DNA from 2 places in the Microbacterium alkaliflavum genome. Region 2 is predicted to be linked to the other one. Evidence: riboswitches for the same ligand, from Rfam matches in the RefSeq annotation. Region 2 holds a riboswitch; the other holds the start of a gene.

Region 1 (6,306 bases), on a different contig from region 2:
CGACGAGGAGGGCCTGCGCAAGGCGTATCGCCTGCGACTGCGTCAGACGCACCCCGACACGGGGGGAGAGGCATCCGTCTTCATCCAGGTGCAGCGCGCGTGGGCGCTCGTCGGCACTCCGCAGGCGCGCGTCGCCTACGACCGCGGGCACGGCTTCGGGGCGGCGGCCGCACCGTCGTTCAGCCCGGACGCTCCCGCCTGGCGCCCGCCCTCCCGCCCGGCCGACACGCGCCCGAAGGCGCGCTCGTACGGGCAGCCCGGCGGCTGGCGGCGCGAGCGCTACCTGTCGCTCATGCGCGAATGGGTCGGGCGGGGCGTCGAGATGCCCGATCCGTACGATCCCGCGCTCGTGCGGTCCGCGCCCCACCATCTGCGGCGGCTCCTCGCCGACGCGCTGGCCGAAGAGGCGACGGCGCGCGTCGTCGCCGACCTCGGCATGGGGTACACCGTGTGGCACGACGTCGCCGCGGGCCACGCGTCCGACGAGAAGGTCGACCACGTCGTGCTCGGCCCGAGCGGGCTCTACGGCGTGCTGTCGGAGGACTTCGGCGGCCCCGTCCGCATCAAGCGCGGAGAGCTCGTGGGCGACGGCGTCGACGGCGCCCCCATCGCGGCGCTCCTCGCGCGACTTCGCACCGTCGCACGCGCCGCCCGCGTGAAGTTCAGCGGGGCGATCGTCGTGCTCCCCGACGACGACCTCGATCAGCCCATCGAGGAGCTCGGCCGGGTGCGCGGCGTGCCCGTCGCGATCGTGTCGCGCAGCGCCCTGTCGACGGTGCTGCGCCGAGGGGTCACGGGCGCGCGCGAGGTGGGCGGCAACGAGGTCTTCGACATCCGCACGCGCCTGCAGCACGCCGTCCGCTACGTGTAGCGGTCCCGGGGCTGGCGGGGCGAGATCAGCCCGCGAGGCCGAAGAGCTCGAGGGGGTGCGTCAGGCGCCACCAGGCCGACGGCGGCTCGATGTCGCCCGCGAGCACGACGTCGACCGTCGACGAGTCGAGCGGACCCTTGACGTTCAGCGTGCCCACGTCGTCGCCTTTGTCACGGTGGTCGCCGAGCGACAGGTCGGTCGAGACGGTGCCGGCTGCGCCGTTCCACAGCACGACGGAAGCGTCGCCGACCGTCTTCACCTCGACGTGCTCGCCCCACTCCGTGTCGATCACGCCCACGGTCGTCCCCGCCGTCACGGACGGCTCGGTCTGCAGCTCCGCCTCGAGTTGAGTGAAGAGGGCTCGCGTCGCCTCGATGCGGCCGTTGTCGTCGGGCTGGCCCAGCACGGCGGCATAGAGGCGCACGGGGGTCTGGCCGATCGTCACGTTCTTCGCGGCGAGCAGGTTGAAGGTGTCGAGCGATCCCGTCTTCACGCCGATGACGCCGGGGTCGGCGAGCAGCCCGTTGGTGCTCGTGACGTGGCCGGCACCGGGCAGGTCGACCTCGGACTTAGCGACGATCTCGGCGATGACGGGGTTGGCCAGAGCCCTCTCGGCGAGCGGGATGAGGGATGCCGCGCTCGCCGTGTTGCGCGCGTCGAAGCCCGTCGGCTCGACGACGGCGATGCCGTTCAGGCCGTGCGCCGCGAGCCAGCCGTTCGCGGCGCTCGCGTAGACGGCGTCGCTGGGCCACAGGTTGCTCGCGAGGCGATCGGCGTAGTTGTTGGCCGAGCCGATCAGCATGCCCTCGAGCAGCTGGTACTCCGTGAGGGTGCCGCCGACCGGCACGTCGAGCGCGGACTCGCCACGTGACCGATAGCCCCAGTACTTGACGCGGTCGGCCGCCGTGAACCGGTACTCCGGCCCCTGCTCGCCGACGGCGAGCGGCTGCGACTCGAGGACGAGCAGAGCCGTCACGACCTTCGTGATGCTCGCGATGGGCGCCGCATCGGCCGTCGAGCCGACGACGCCGTCGAAGCCCGCGACCGCGACGGCGCCGGAGCCCTGGGCAGGCCAGGCGGGCGTGGTCGCGGGGGCCGGCGCGGAGTCGACCTGCACGGCCTCGATCGTGGGGGTCACCGCCGTGAGCGGCCACAGCAGCGTCGTGGCGGAGTATCCGCCGATCAGCGCCGCGATGATCGCGATCGGAACGAGCACGCCGGGACGCAGCGGCGAGCGCCTCGGCGGGCGCGCGAGCAGGTCCGCCGGGACGGCGACGTACGGAGTCGTGGCCACCCGGAGATCGGCGGGCACGAGCGAAGTCGTGCCGACGACGCCCTCGTCCACCCACCCGAATGCGACGCGCGGCTCGCCCAGCGGCTTGCCGGGCTTCTTGAGCGGGACGGATGCCTCGTGCTCGGGCGCGACGGGCTCCTGCACGAGCACGTCGCCCGGCGCGACGAGCACGTCGCCCGCGTCCCCGTGCACGTCGTCGTGCGCAGGAGGCTCCGTATCGGCGAGGGTCACCTGCCAAATTTACCCCGTCGTGCCGCGGTATACTCGGCACCACAACCACGGGAGTCCGGTGTGCCGGGCTGAGAGGAAGCGACCACGCTTCGACCGTCGAACCTGATCTGGATCATGCCAGCGCAGGGAGGAGAGAACATGAACGCTTCCACGTCCGCGTCCGCCTCGGTCGCGCAGACCACCCGCCGTCTTCGCTGGAGGGTCGTCGACATCGTCGTCGCCAGCGTCATCGGCGTCGCATCCGGCCTCATCTTCCTGTTCTGGAACGTCGGCTACCTCGGCCCCTCGGCCCTCCTCCAGCCTCTCCTGCCGGGCCTGCAGGGCCTCCTCGACGGACCGTGGCTGTTCGCGGGGGTGCTCGGTGCGCTCATCATCCGCAAGCCCGGCGCTGCGCTCTACGTCGAGACGCTCGCCGCGGTCGTCTCGGCGCTCGTCGGCAACCAGTGGGGCGGCTTCCTCACGCTCGAGGCCGGCCTCGTGCAGGGGATCGGGGCCGAGATCGTCTTCCTGATCTTCGCCTACCGCGTCTGGACGCTCCCCGTCGCGATGCTCGCCGGTGCGGGCGCCGCGATCGCGGGAGGCGTCAACAATCTCGTGCTGTGGTACGCGGGCTCGAACACGCAGTTCACGATCACGTACCTCATCACGACCACCATCTCGGGCGCCGTCATCGCGGGGCTTCTGCCGTGGCTCGTGACGCGCGGACTTGCGGCGACCGGCGCCCTCGACCGCTTCGCGTCGGGCCGCGAAGCGCGCGCCCGCGTGTAGCGTGCCGTCGGCTGCTCCCACCCCTGCCGTCGTCGAGGCGCGCGGCTGGGGGTGGCGTCACGCGAGCCGCCGCGCATGGGCGCTGCAGGACGTCACGTTCCGCATCGAACCCGGCGAGCGGGTGCTCCTGCTCGGCTCGTCGGGGTCGGGCAAGTCGACGCTGCTGCACGGACTCGCGGGCGTGCTCGGCGGCGACGACGAGGGCGAGTCCGCGGGCGGTCTGCTGATCGGCGGGCGGGATGCCGCGGCCGTGCGCGGAACGGCGGGTCTCGTGCTGCAGGATCCCGACGCGCAGGTCGTGCTCGCCCGCGTCGGCGACGATGTCGCCTTCGGCTGCGAGAACCTCGGCGTCCCGCGAGCCGAGATCTGGCCGCGCGTCGGTGAAGCACTCGACGCCGTCGGGCTCGATCTTCCCCTCGATCGTGCGACGAAGGCGCTGTCGGGGGGACAGAAGCAGCGGCTCGCGCTCGCCGGCGCACTCGCGATGCGCCCGGGGCTGCTCCTGCTCGACGAGCCCACCGCGAATCTCGACCCGGGCGGGGTCGCCGAGGTGCGCGAGGCCGTCGCCGACCTCCTCGAGCGGCATCCCGCGACCCTCGTCGTCGTGGAGCACCGCGTCGAGGTGTGGCTGCCGCTCGTGACGCGCGTCATCGTGCTCGGCGCGGGCGGGGTCGTCGCCGACGGGTCGCCCGATGTCGTGCTCGCCCGGGAGGGGCGCCGGCTCACGGAGCAGGGTGTCTGGGTCCCCGGCATCCCGCCCGCGGTTCCGCCGCCGCCCCCGGCCGCGGCGGGTGAGGCGCTCGTGTCGGCGCACGGGCTCGCCGTCGAGCGGGTTCGCGGCGTCCCCGTCGCATCGGGCATCGACCTCCACCTGCGCGAAGGCTCGGTGCTCGCTCTCACGGGGCCCAACGGCGCAGGGAAGTCGACGCTCGGGCTGACGCTCGCGGGGCTCCTCCCGCCGGCGGCCGGCGTTGTCACCGCTGCGCCCGCGCTCGCGAACGGCGCGGGCGCCGCGCCGATCCGCTGGACCTCGCGGCAGCTCCTGACGCGCATCGGCACCGTCTTCCAGGACCCCGAGCACCAGCTTCTGGCGCGGACCGTGCGCGAAGAGCTCGAGGTCGGTCCGCGCGCGCTCGGGCTCGACGACGCCGCGACGAACGCACGCGTCGACGACCTGCTCGTGCGGCTGCGCCTCGACGCCCTCGCCGCGGCGAACCCGTTCACGCTGTCGGGCGGCGAGAAGCGCCGGCTCACGGTGGCCGCCGCGCTCGCGACGCGGCCGCGCGTGCTCGTTCTCGACGAGCCCACGTTCGGGCAGGACGCCCGAACCTGGGCCGAGCTGGTCGCCCTGCTCGCGCGGCTGCGCGACGGCCTCGACGGCGACGAGCGCGCGGCCGTCGTCGCGATCACCCACGACCTCGACGTGGTGCGGGCGCTCGGCGCCGACGTCTTCGCGCTCGGGAAGGGGGAGGGATGACCCTCCTCGACGCCCGCGCGCGCACCGGCGCCGTCGCGCGCATCAACCCCGTCGCCAAGCTCGGTGCGAGCGCGCTCATCGCGCTGCCGCTCGTGCTGACCCTCGACTGGGTGTCGGCGGCGGTCGCACTCGTGCTCGAGTGCCTGCTCTTCCCGTTCGCCGGCATCGGGTGGCGGGAGTTCTGGACGAGGACTCTCCCCGTCTGGATCGCGGCGCCGCTCACCGCCGTCACGATCGCGCTCTACGGCGCCACCTCGGGCGAGGTCTACGTCGACTGGTTCTTCGTGCGGATCAGCGAGGGGTCGATCGAACTCGCCGTCGCGACGTTCTTCCGCGTCCTCGCGATCGCGCTGCCGTCGGTCGTGCTGTTCGTGACTGTCGATCCGACCGACCTCGCCGACGGCCTCGCGCAGGTGCTGCGCCTTCCGGCGCGGTTCGTGCTCGGCGCCCTGGCGGGCCTGCGCATGGTCGGCCTCTTCATCGACGACTGGCGCGCGCTCGAGCTCGCCCGCCGCGCGCGTGGGGTGGCCGATCGAGGTCGTCTCCGGCGCTTCCTCGGCATGGCCTTCGCGCTGCTCGTCCTCTCGATCCGCCGCGGGTCGAAGCTCGCCACATCGATGGAGGCGCGCGGGTTCGGCGCCCCCGTCGAGCGCACGTGGGCGCGGGAGTCGCATTTCGGCGGGCGTGAGTGGGTGCTCATGGCCATCGGCGCCGCCATCTCGGTCCTCGCCGTGACGGCCGCGGTGCTCGCAGGGACGTGGAACTTCATCCTCGGCCCGGCGTAGCGGGCCCCGCCCCTCGACAGATTCGGAAGTCAGGTCAGGGCGTGAGCGCGACGTACTCGTCGCGCAGAGCGGGGTAATAGTCGTCCCATGCGATGGCCGAGACATCCCGGCCCTCGTGAGCGGCCTCGGCGCGGTCGAGGTAGTACTCCCAGCCGGGGCCGATCGACCCGATGTCCTCGCCGGGGTTCAGGCGCTGGCCGAAGCGCAGCGTCGTGACGCCGTGCGCCTCCTCGAGCTCCAGCCAGAGATACCAGAGGCCGGTGTCGCCCCCGAAGCGGCGGGGACGGTCGCACTCGACGATCGTGTACCGCGACGGCTCGGGAGCATCCGATTCCGCCGTCATGAAGAACGACACGTGCCCGGTCGTCGGATCGCCCTCCCAGTAGCCGATCCAGTCGCGCAGACGGTCCGATTCCGTGAAGGTCTGCCAGACGGCCTCGGCGGGCGAGCCGAACGTGCGCGTGAGGACGAGGTTCGGCTGTCCGTCGATCGTGGTGACGATACCCGTGCGGATGGCGGTCATGTCGCGTTCCAGAGCTCCCGGTAGTAGGCGATGCGCGCGGGGTCGGGCTCGATCCCGTAGGCCGAGAAGAACGCGCCCTCCCATCCCGGACCATAGTTCCACTCGAGGCTCATCGATGCCACGGCGAGATCGGCCCAGCGGTCGGCGACGCCCAGCGCCCCGAGGTCGACGTGGGCGAGCCAGCGCCCGTCGGCGTCGAGCAGCGTGTTCGGGCTGCACGCGTCGGCGTGGCACACGACGAGGAGATCGACGGCGGGCGCGTCGCCGAACCGCGCGGGAAGGCGGATGCCTCTCCCCGCCGCGTTCGCGAGACGCGAGGGCACCGACCAGTCGAACGGGCACTCGGCGGCGGGAAGC
Region 2 (6,306 bases):
CCTCGTCCCGACGCGCACGGCGTCGGGCACGAGGGGGCGGCTCTCCTCGACCCGGGCGACGTGGATGATCTCGCCTGCGTCGAGCACTCCGACGCTGCAGGTCTCGCCCGTCCGCTCGACCACTTCGCTCATGATCGGATACGCGACCTCGGGCAGCGATGCGGAGGCGAAGTAGCCGGCGCTCAGCTCGAGGATGCGCGGGGTGAGGCTCCACAGGCCGTTGCGGAACTGGACGTAGCCGATGTGCTCGAACGTGAGCAGGATGCGTCGCACGACCGGCCGCGGCAGCGCGACGCGCGCCGCGATGTCGGAAGCGCGCAGGGCCGCATCGCGGCCTTCGAACGCGCGCAGTACGGCGACGCCGCGCTCGATGCTCTGAACGCGGTCGCGCGATCGGTCTTCGTCCAACGATCCACCTGCCGTCCTCGTGTACGCGATGCGTCCACGCTAGCGGAGCGCGCACGCGGAAACGCGCCAGTTCAGCTGAGCGGTGTCTTCACGAAGCCGGGAACGAGCACGTTCACCGTGACTGCGCGGGCTCTCGCATGCGATCGGAAGGCGGCTGGGCTCAGTCCGCGGGGTGACCCGGGCGCAGGCGGTCCGCCTGGCGCAGAAGGTGCTGTTGTTCGAGGACGCTGGTCGCGCGCCGTGCGGCCTCCGCGTACTCGGTGGCCGCGGCATCCGTTTCCCCTGCCCGTTCGTGAAGGTAGGCGAGTGCGGCGTGGTACCGCGGCACGTCGTCGCCCACGGCGTCGAGGGCGGCGAGACCCGCGCGCGGACCGTCTGCCTCGCCGATCGCGACCGCTCGATTCAGCCGGATGACCGGCGAATCCCCGAAGCCGAGTAGCTCGTCGTACCATTCGACGATCTGCAGCCAGTCCGTCTCGGCGGCTGTCGGCGCATCGGCATGCAGGGCTGCGATCGCAGCCTGCGCCTGGTACTGCCCCAGCTGATCGCGCGCGAGCGCCGACTGCAGGATGGCGACTCCCTCCGCGATCGCATCGACATCCCAGAGGGTGCGTTCCTGCTCGATGAGCGGCACGAGTCGCCCGCCGATCACGCGGGCCGGCTGTCGCGCATGGTGCAGCAGCATGAGCGCGAGCAGCCCGGCGACCTCGGGCTCGTCGGTGAGAGCGGCGAGCTGACGCGTCACCCGGATCGCCTCGGCGGCGATGTCGATTTCGCCGGAGTAGCCCTCGTTGAACAGCAGATAGAGCACCCGCATCACGCGGGACAGGTCACCCGGCTGGTCGAGCGGGATGCCGACGAGCCGCTGCTTCGCGCGACCGATGCGCTGCGCCATCGTCGCCTCCGGCACCAGGAAGGCGTCCGCGATCTGCCGCGTCGTCAGGCCGGCGACCGCCCGCAGCGTGAGCGCGATCGCCGACGTCGAGGTGAGGACCGGATGCGTGCACAGGAAGTAGAGCCCGAGCGTGTCGTCATGCTGCGGGACGAGGCCGGGTTCGGGCTCCTCCGCGAGCCGCTCCTCCCTGGCGGCGCGCGCCGTATCGCTGCGCATCTGGTCGAGGAACGCACGCCATGCGACCGTGACGAGCCACGCTCGAATGTCGCGCACTCCGTCGATGACCGAGCGCTCGAGCGCGCGCACCAGGGCGGTCTGGACCGCATCCTCGGCCGACGCGAAGTCCGCGCCGCGCCGGACGAGGATGCCGACGACCTCGGGGATCGCGCGGCGGAGCGCCGTCGCATCCGTCGCCGTCATCCGGCGTCGGCGGGCGGCGCGCTCATGACCTCACGCAGCTCGAGCCACTCGCCCAGAGGCGTGCCACCCGCCCACGGCGCCGCCGACAGCTCGGAGGCGAGGTCGAGGGCCCGCTGGTAGGAGTCGACTTCGATGAGCATCCACCCCGCGATGAGATCCTTCGTCTCGGCGAACGGACCGTCGACGACCGGCGGGCGCCCTTCGCCATCGAAGCGGACCCAGGCGCCTCCCATCGAGAGACCCTCCGAGGAGACCAATTCGCCCGACGCGAGGAGTCGCTGCTCCATGTCCTGCATGTACTGGATGTGCGCGGCCCACTCGTCCGGCGTGAGCTGGTCCATCGGGACCTCGTTCACCGCGGGACGTCCGCCTCGATAGTGCTTGAGCATCAGATACTTGGCCATCACAGCCTCCGTTCGGTGCGGCCCATTCTGACCGCTTCGGATAGGAGACGGAACCGACCCCGGCGATCTCTACATCGGGCGGCGAAAATCTCCCGGAACGGTGACGTTGCCCACTTCCGGGCGCGCGTGGGCTGACCTCGATCGGCGCGGTACCGGTTCACCCGCCGGGGCTAGCATCGGCGGTACACCTCAGGATTGGAAGCGAGCCCGCCATGATCAACCGTCCCCTCGGCGTCACCATCGTCGCGATCATCGCCTGGCTGTCAGGCTTCTTCCAGATCATCGCGTCGATCTTCGACATCCTCGGCGGCCTCTTCATCACCTGGCCTGCGATCGTGGGCTGGATCTCGCTCGTCGTCGGCATCATCACACTCGCCGTCGGTGTCGGCCTCTGGAAGGGCAACCCGGCCGCACGGACCCTCGCGGCGCTCGTCTTCGGCCTCACGATCGTGCTCGAGATCATCTCGATCCTCGGCGCCGGAACGATCTGGAGCGCGCTGGGCGGCAGCATCCTGCCCCTCATCGGCCTCGCGATGCTCTACACCAACTCAGCGAACCGCTACTTCGCCTCGATCCGCTGACGGTCTTCGGAGCCACCTCACGCAATCCGCGTGGGGCGGGACGACTCCGCCCGCCGCCCGATTGCGGGTCGTCTTCGGACGGCGCTGCGCGCCGGGTGTTGTATGGTTTCGGATATCCACACGGGGGCCCTCGCAAGGGCTGAGATCAGGCTGACGCGGCCTGTGACCGTTCGAACCTGTCCGGGTAATGCCGGCGAAGGAAGTCGGAGTCTCTCCATGGAATCTGTCCATTCTGCGCGCCCTCTTGCACACCTGCACGACGCGGATCACGACATCCACGTGCCGGTCAGCCGGATCGATCTCCAGCCGTCGCCGGACGGCTCGGCGAACGCGCAGGTCACCGTATATCGCACCGAGGGTCCGGGCAGCGACCCGGTCCGCGGCCTCCCCCCGCTGCGCGAGCAGTGGATCACGGCCCGTGGCGACACGGAGACCTATGTCGGTCGGGAGCGGAACCTCGAGGACGACGGGCGTTCCGCGATGCGTCGCGGCGAGGCATCCGCCGATTGGCAGGGCGCGAAACGGCCCCCACGCCGCGCCCTTCCCGGTCGCACTGTCACGCAGATGCGCTACGCCCGCGACGGGGTCATCACCCCGGAGATGCGGTTCGTCGCGCTGCGCGAGAACTGCGACGTCGAGCTCGTGCGCTCGGAGGTCGCGGCGGGGCGGGCGATCATCCCGAACAACGTGAACCACCCCGAGTCCGAGCCGATGATCATCGGCAAGGCCTTCCTGGTGAAGATCAACGCCAACATCGGCAACTCCGCCGTGACGAGCTCGATCGCCGAGGAGGTCTCGAAGCTGCAGTGGGCCACCACGTGGGGTGCCGACACCGTGATGGACCTCTCGACGGGCGACGACATCCACACCACTCGTGAGTGGATCGTGCGCAACTCCCCCGTCCCGATCGGGACGGTGCCGATCTACCAGGCGCTGGAGAAAGTGAACGGGGATGCCTCCGCGCTGACCTGGGACGTGTACCGCGACACCGTCATCGAGCAGTGCGAGCAGGGCGTGGACTACATGACCGTGCATGCGGGCGTGCTGCTTCGCTACGTGCCGCTGACGGCGGAGCGGGTCACGGGGATCGTCTCCCGGGGCGGGTCGATCATGGCCGGCTGGTGTCTCGCCCATCATCGGGAGAACTTCCTCTACACGCACTTCGACGAGCTCTGCGAGATCTTCGCGCAATACGACGTCGCGTTCTCGCTGGGCGACGGGCTGCGCCCCGGGTCGATCGCCGACGCCAACGACGCGGCGCAGTTCGCAGAGCTCGACACGCTCGCCGAGCTGACCAAGCGGGCGTGGGAGTACGACGTGCAGGTCATGGTCGAGGGGCCCGGCCACGTGCCGTTCCACCTCGTGCGCGAGAACGTCGAGCGCCAGCAGGAGCTGTGCGAAGGCGCCCCGTTCTACACGCTCGGCCCCCTCGTGACCGATGTCGCACCCGGATACGACCACATCACCTCCGCCATCGGGGCGACCGAGATCGCCCGCTACGGCACGGCCATGCTCTGCTACGTGACCCCGAAGGAGCACCTCGGACTGCCGAACCGCGACGACGTCAAGACGGGCGTGATCACCTACAAGATCGCCGCACACGCCGCCGACCTCGCCAAGGGGCATCCCGGCGCGCGCCTGCGGGATGACGCGCTGTCGAAAGCGCGGTTCGAGTTCCGCTGGCGCGACCAGTTCGCATTGTCGCTCGACCCGATCACGGCGGAGGAGTTCCACGACGAGACACTGCCGGCAGAGCCGGCGAAGACGGCGCATTTCTGCTCGATGTGCGGGCCGAAGTTCTGCTCGATGCGCATCTCGCAGGACATCCGCGACCAGTTCGGCGCCACCGCCGAGCAGCAGCGCACCGCCGGCATGGCGCAGAAATCCGCGGAGTTCACCGCGTCAGGCGGGCAGGTCTACCTGCCCATGCCGACCCTCGGCCGCAGCTAGGCGCCTGCGATGGTCATGCCGCGCGGCCGCTCCGAGAGGTCGGCCGATGTCGTCGTGGTCGGGGGCGGGATCGTCGGGCTCAGCATCGCGTGGCGTGCGGCGCAGACCGGCCGGTCGGCGCTCGTGATCGACCCCTCCCCTGCACAGGGTGCGACGTTCGCCGCCGCGGGGATGCTCGCGCCGGTGAGCGAGTTCCACGCTCAGGAGGCACATCTCCTGCCGCTCATGCTCGCCTCGGCGGCACGCTATCCCGCGTTCGTGAAGGACCTCACGATGAGGGAAGCGGATGCCGGGTACCTCCGCAGCGAGACGATGCTCGTCGGCGTCGACCACGGCGACCGGCAGGCGCTCGCCGACCTGCACGCCGCGCACCGCCGGGCGGGCCTCGACACGGAACCGATCACGACCGGAGCGGCGCGCACCCGCGAACCGCTGCTGGGCCCGCGGATGACGTGCGCCTATCGCGTGGGCGGTGACCACCAGGTCGATCCCCGGATGCTGTCGGCGCGACTCGTCGAAGGGCTCGGGAGAGGAGGGTTCATCCGCGAACGCGCGATCCGGCTTCTGCACGGCGATCCCTCCGACCGGCAGTCGCGGGTCGTCGGCGTAGGACTGTCCGATGGGACGAGCATCGCCGCCGGCGAGGTCGTGCTCGCGAACGGCCTCGGTGCGGCGACGATCGGAGCACTTCCGGAACGGCTCGCACTGCCCCTGCGAGCGGTGCACGGCGACATCCTCCGGCTGAGCGTGCCCGATGCCCTGCGCCCCCTGCTCTGCACGACGGTGCGCGCACTGGTCCACGGGGAGAGCGTCTACCTCGTGCCGCGCACCGACGGCACCCTCGTCATCGGTGCGACCCAGCGCGAGGACGGCCGGGCGGCCGTCTCGGCAGGCGCCGTGCAGCGCCTCCTCCGCGACGCGCAGGAGGTGCTGCCCGCCGTCGCCGAGCTCGACCTCCTCGAGGCGATCGCGCGGGCCCGTCCCGCGACACCCGACAACGCTCCCCTCCTCGGCAGAGTGCGCGGCCGGGACGACGCCGACATCGCAGGGCTCCTCGTGGCCACCGGATTCTTCCGCCACGGCGTGCTCCTCGCCCCCATCGCCGCGGACATCGCCGTCGGCCTCATCGACGGGCATGCAGACGACCGCGGGGACGCGTTCCGCCCCGACCGATTCGCACCAGAACACGCCGCCGTGCGCGCGGCAGAGAGGACGTGGTGATGACCACGATCATCGTGAACGGCGAACCCCGCGTCGCCCGCCCAGCCGAGACCGTCGCCGACCTCATCGCGGAGCGCCTGGGCGTCCGCGTCGCGACGGACGGGACACTCCCCCGCGGAGTCACGCTGGGCATCGCGGTGGCCGTCAACGCCGTCGTCGTCCCGCGCGCCGGCTGGGACGCCGAAGAATTCGCGGACGGCGACGTGGTCGAAGTCGTCAGCGCCACTCAGGGAGGATGACGATGGACACCGACATCCTGCGCATCGACGGCGTCGACCTCACGTCGCGGCTCATCATGGGCACCGGCGGCGCCCCCAGCCACACGCTGCTCGGCGCCGCCCTCGCGGCATCCGGAACCCAGCTGACGACCGTCGCGATGCGCCGCCACACTCCGTCGACCGAAGGCTCGCTCTTCCGGCTGATCGAC

Evidence for each region. Region 2 has a riboswitch for thiamine pyrophosphate ahead of thiC (phosphomethylpyrimidine synthase ThiC). Riboswitches for the same ligand answer to the same signal wherever they lie in the genome.
Region 1: linked by a shared signal. The riboswitch ahead of ACH3VR_RS13110 (ECF transporter S component) and the one ahead of thiC (phosphomethylpyrimidine synthase ThiC) in region 2 are both predicted to bind thiamine pyrophosphate.

Annotation. Positions count from the first base shown of each region.
Region 1 covers NZ_JBIQWL010000004.1:262,544-268,849, forward strand. Annotated here, with positions in the region: gene ACH3VR_RS13100 (J domain-containing protein) at 1-871, shown strand, start outside; gene ACH3VR_RS13105 (D-alanyl-D-alanine carboxypeptidase family protein) at 897-2,396, opposite strand; TPP riboswitch at 2,434-2,542, shown strand; gene ACH3VR_RS13110 (ECF transporter S component) at 2,535-3,164, shown strand; gene ACH3VR_RS13115 (ABC transporter ATP-binding protein) at 3,166-4,641, shown strand; gene ACH3VR_RS13120 (energy-coupling factor transporter transmembrane component T family protein) at 4,638-5,426, shown strand; gene ACH3VR_RS13125 (SRPBCC domain-containing protein) at 5,461-5,949, opposite strand; gene ACH3VR_RS13130 (phosphotransferase) at 5,946-6,306, opposite strand, start outside.
Region 2 covers NZ_JBIQWL010000001.1:700,272-706,577, reverse strand. Annotated here, with positions in the region: gene ACH3VR_RS03035 (IclR family transcriptional regulator domain-containing protein) at 1-408, opposite strand, end outside; gene ACH3VR_RS03030 (RNA polymerase sigma factor) at 569-1,723, opposite strand; gene ACH3VR_RS03025 (YciI family protein) at 1,720-2,127, opposite strand; gene ACH3VR_RS03020 (hypothetical protein) at 2,340-2,708, shown strand; TPP riboswitch at 2,819-2,927, shown strand; gene thiC (phosphomethylpyrimidine synthase ThiC) at 2,925-4,658, shown strand; gene thiO (glycine oxidase ThiO) at 4,668-5,879, shown strand; gene thiS (sulfur carrier protein ThiS) at 5,879-6,118, shown strand; gene ACH3VR_RS03000 (thiazole synthase) at 6,121-6,306, shown strand, end outside.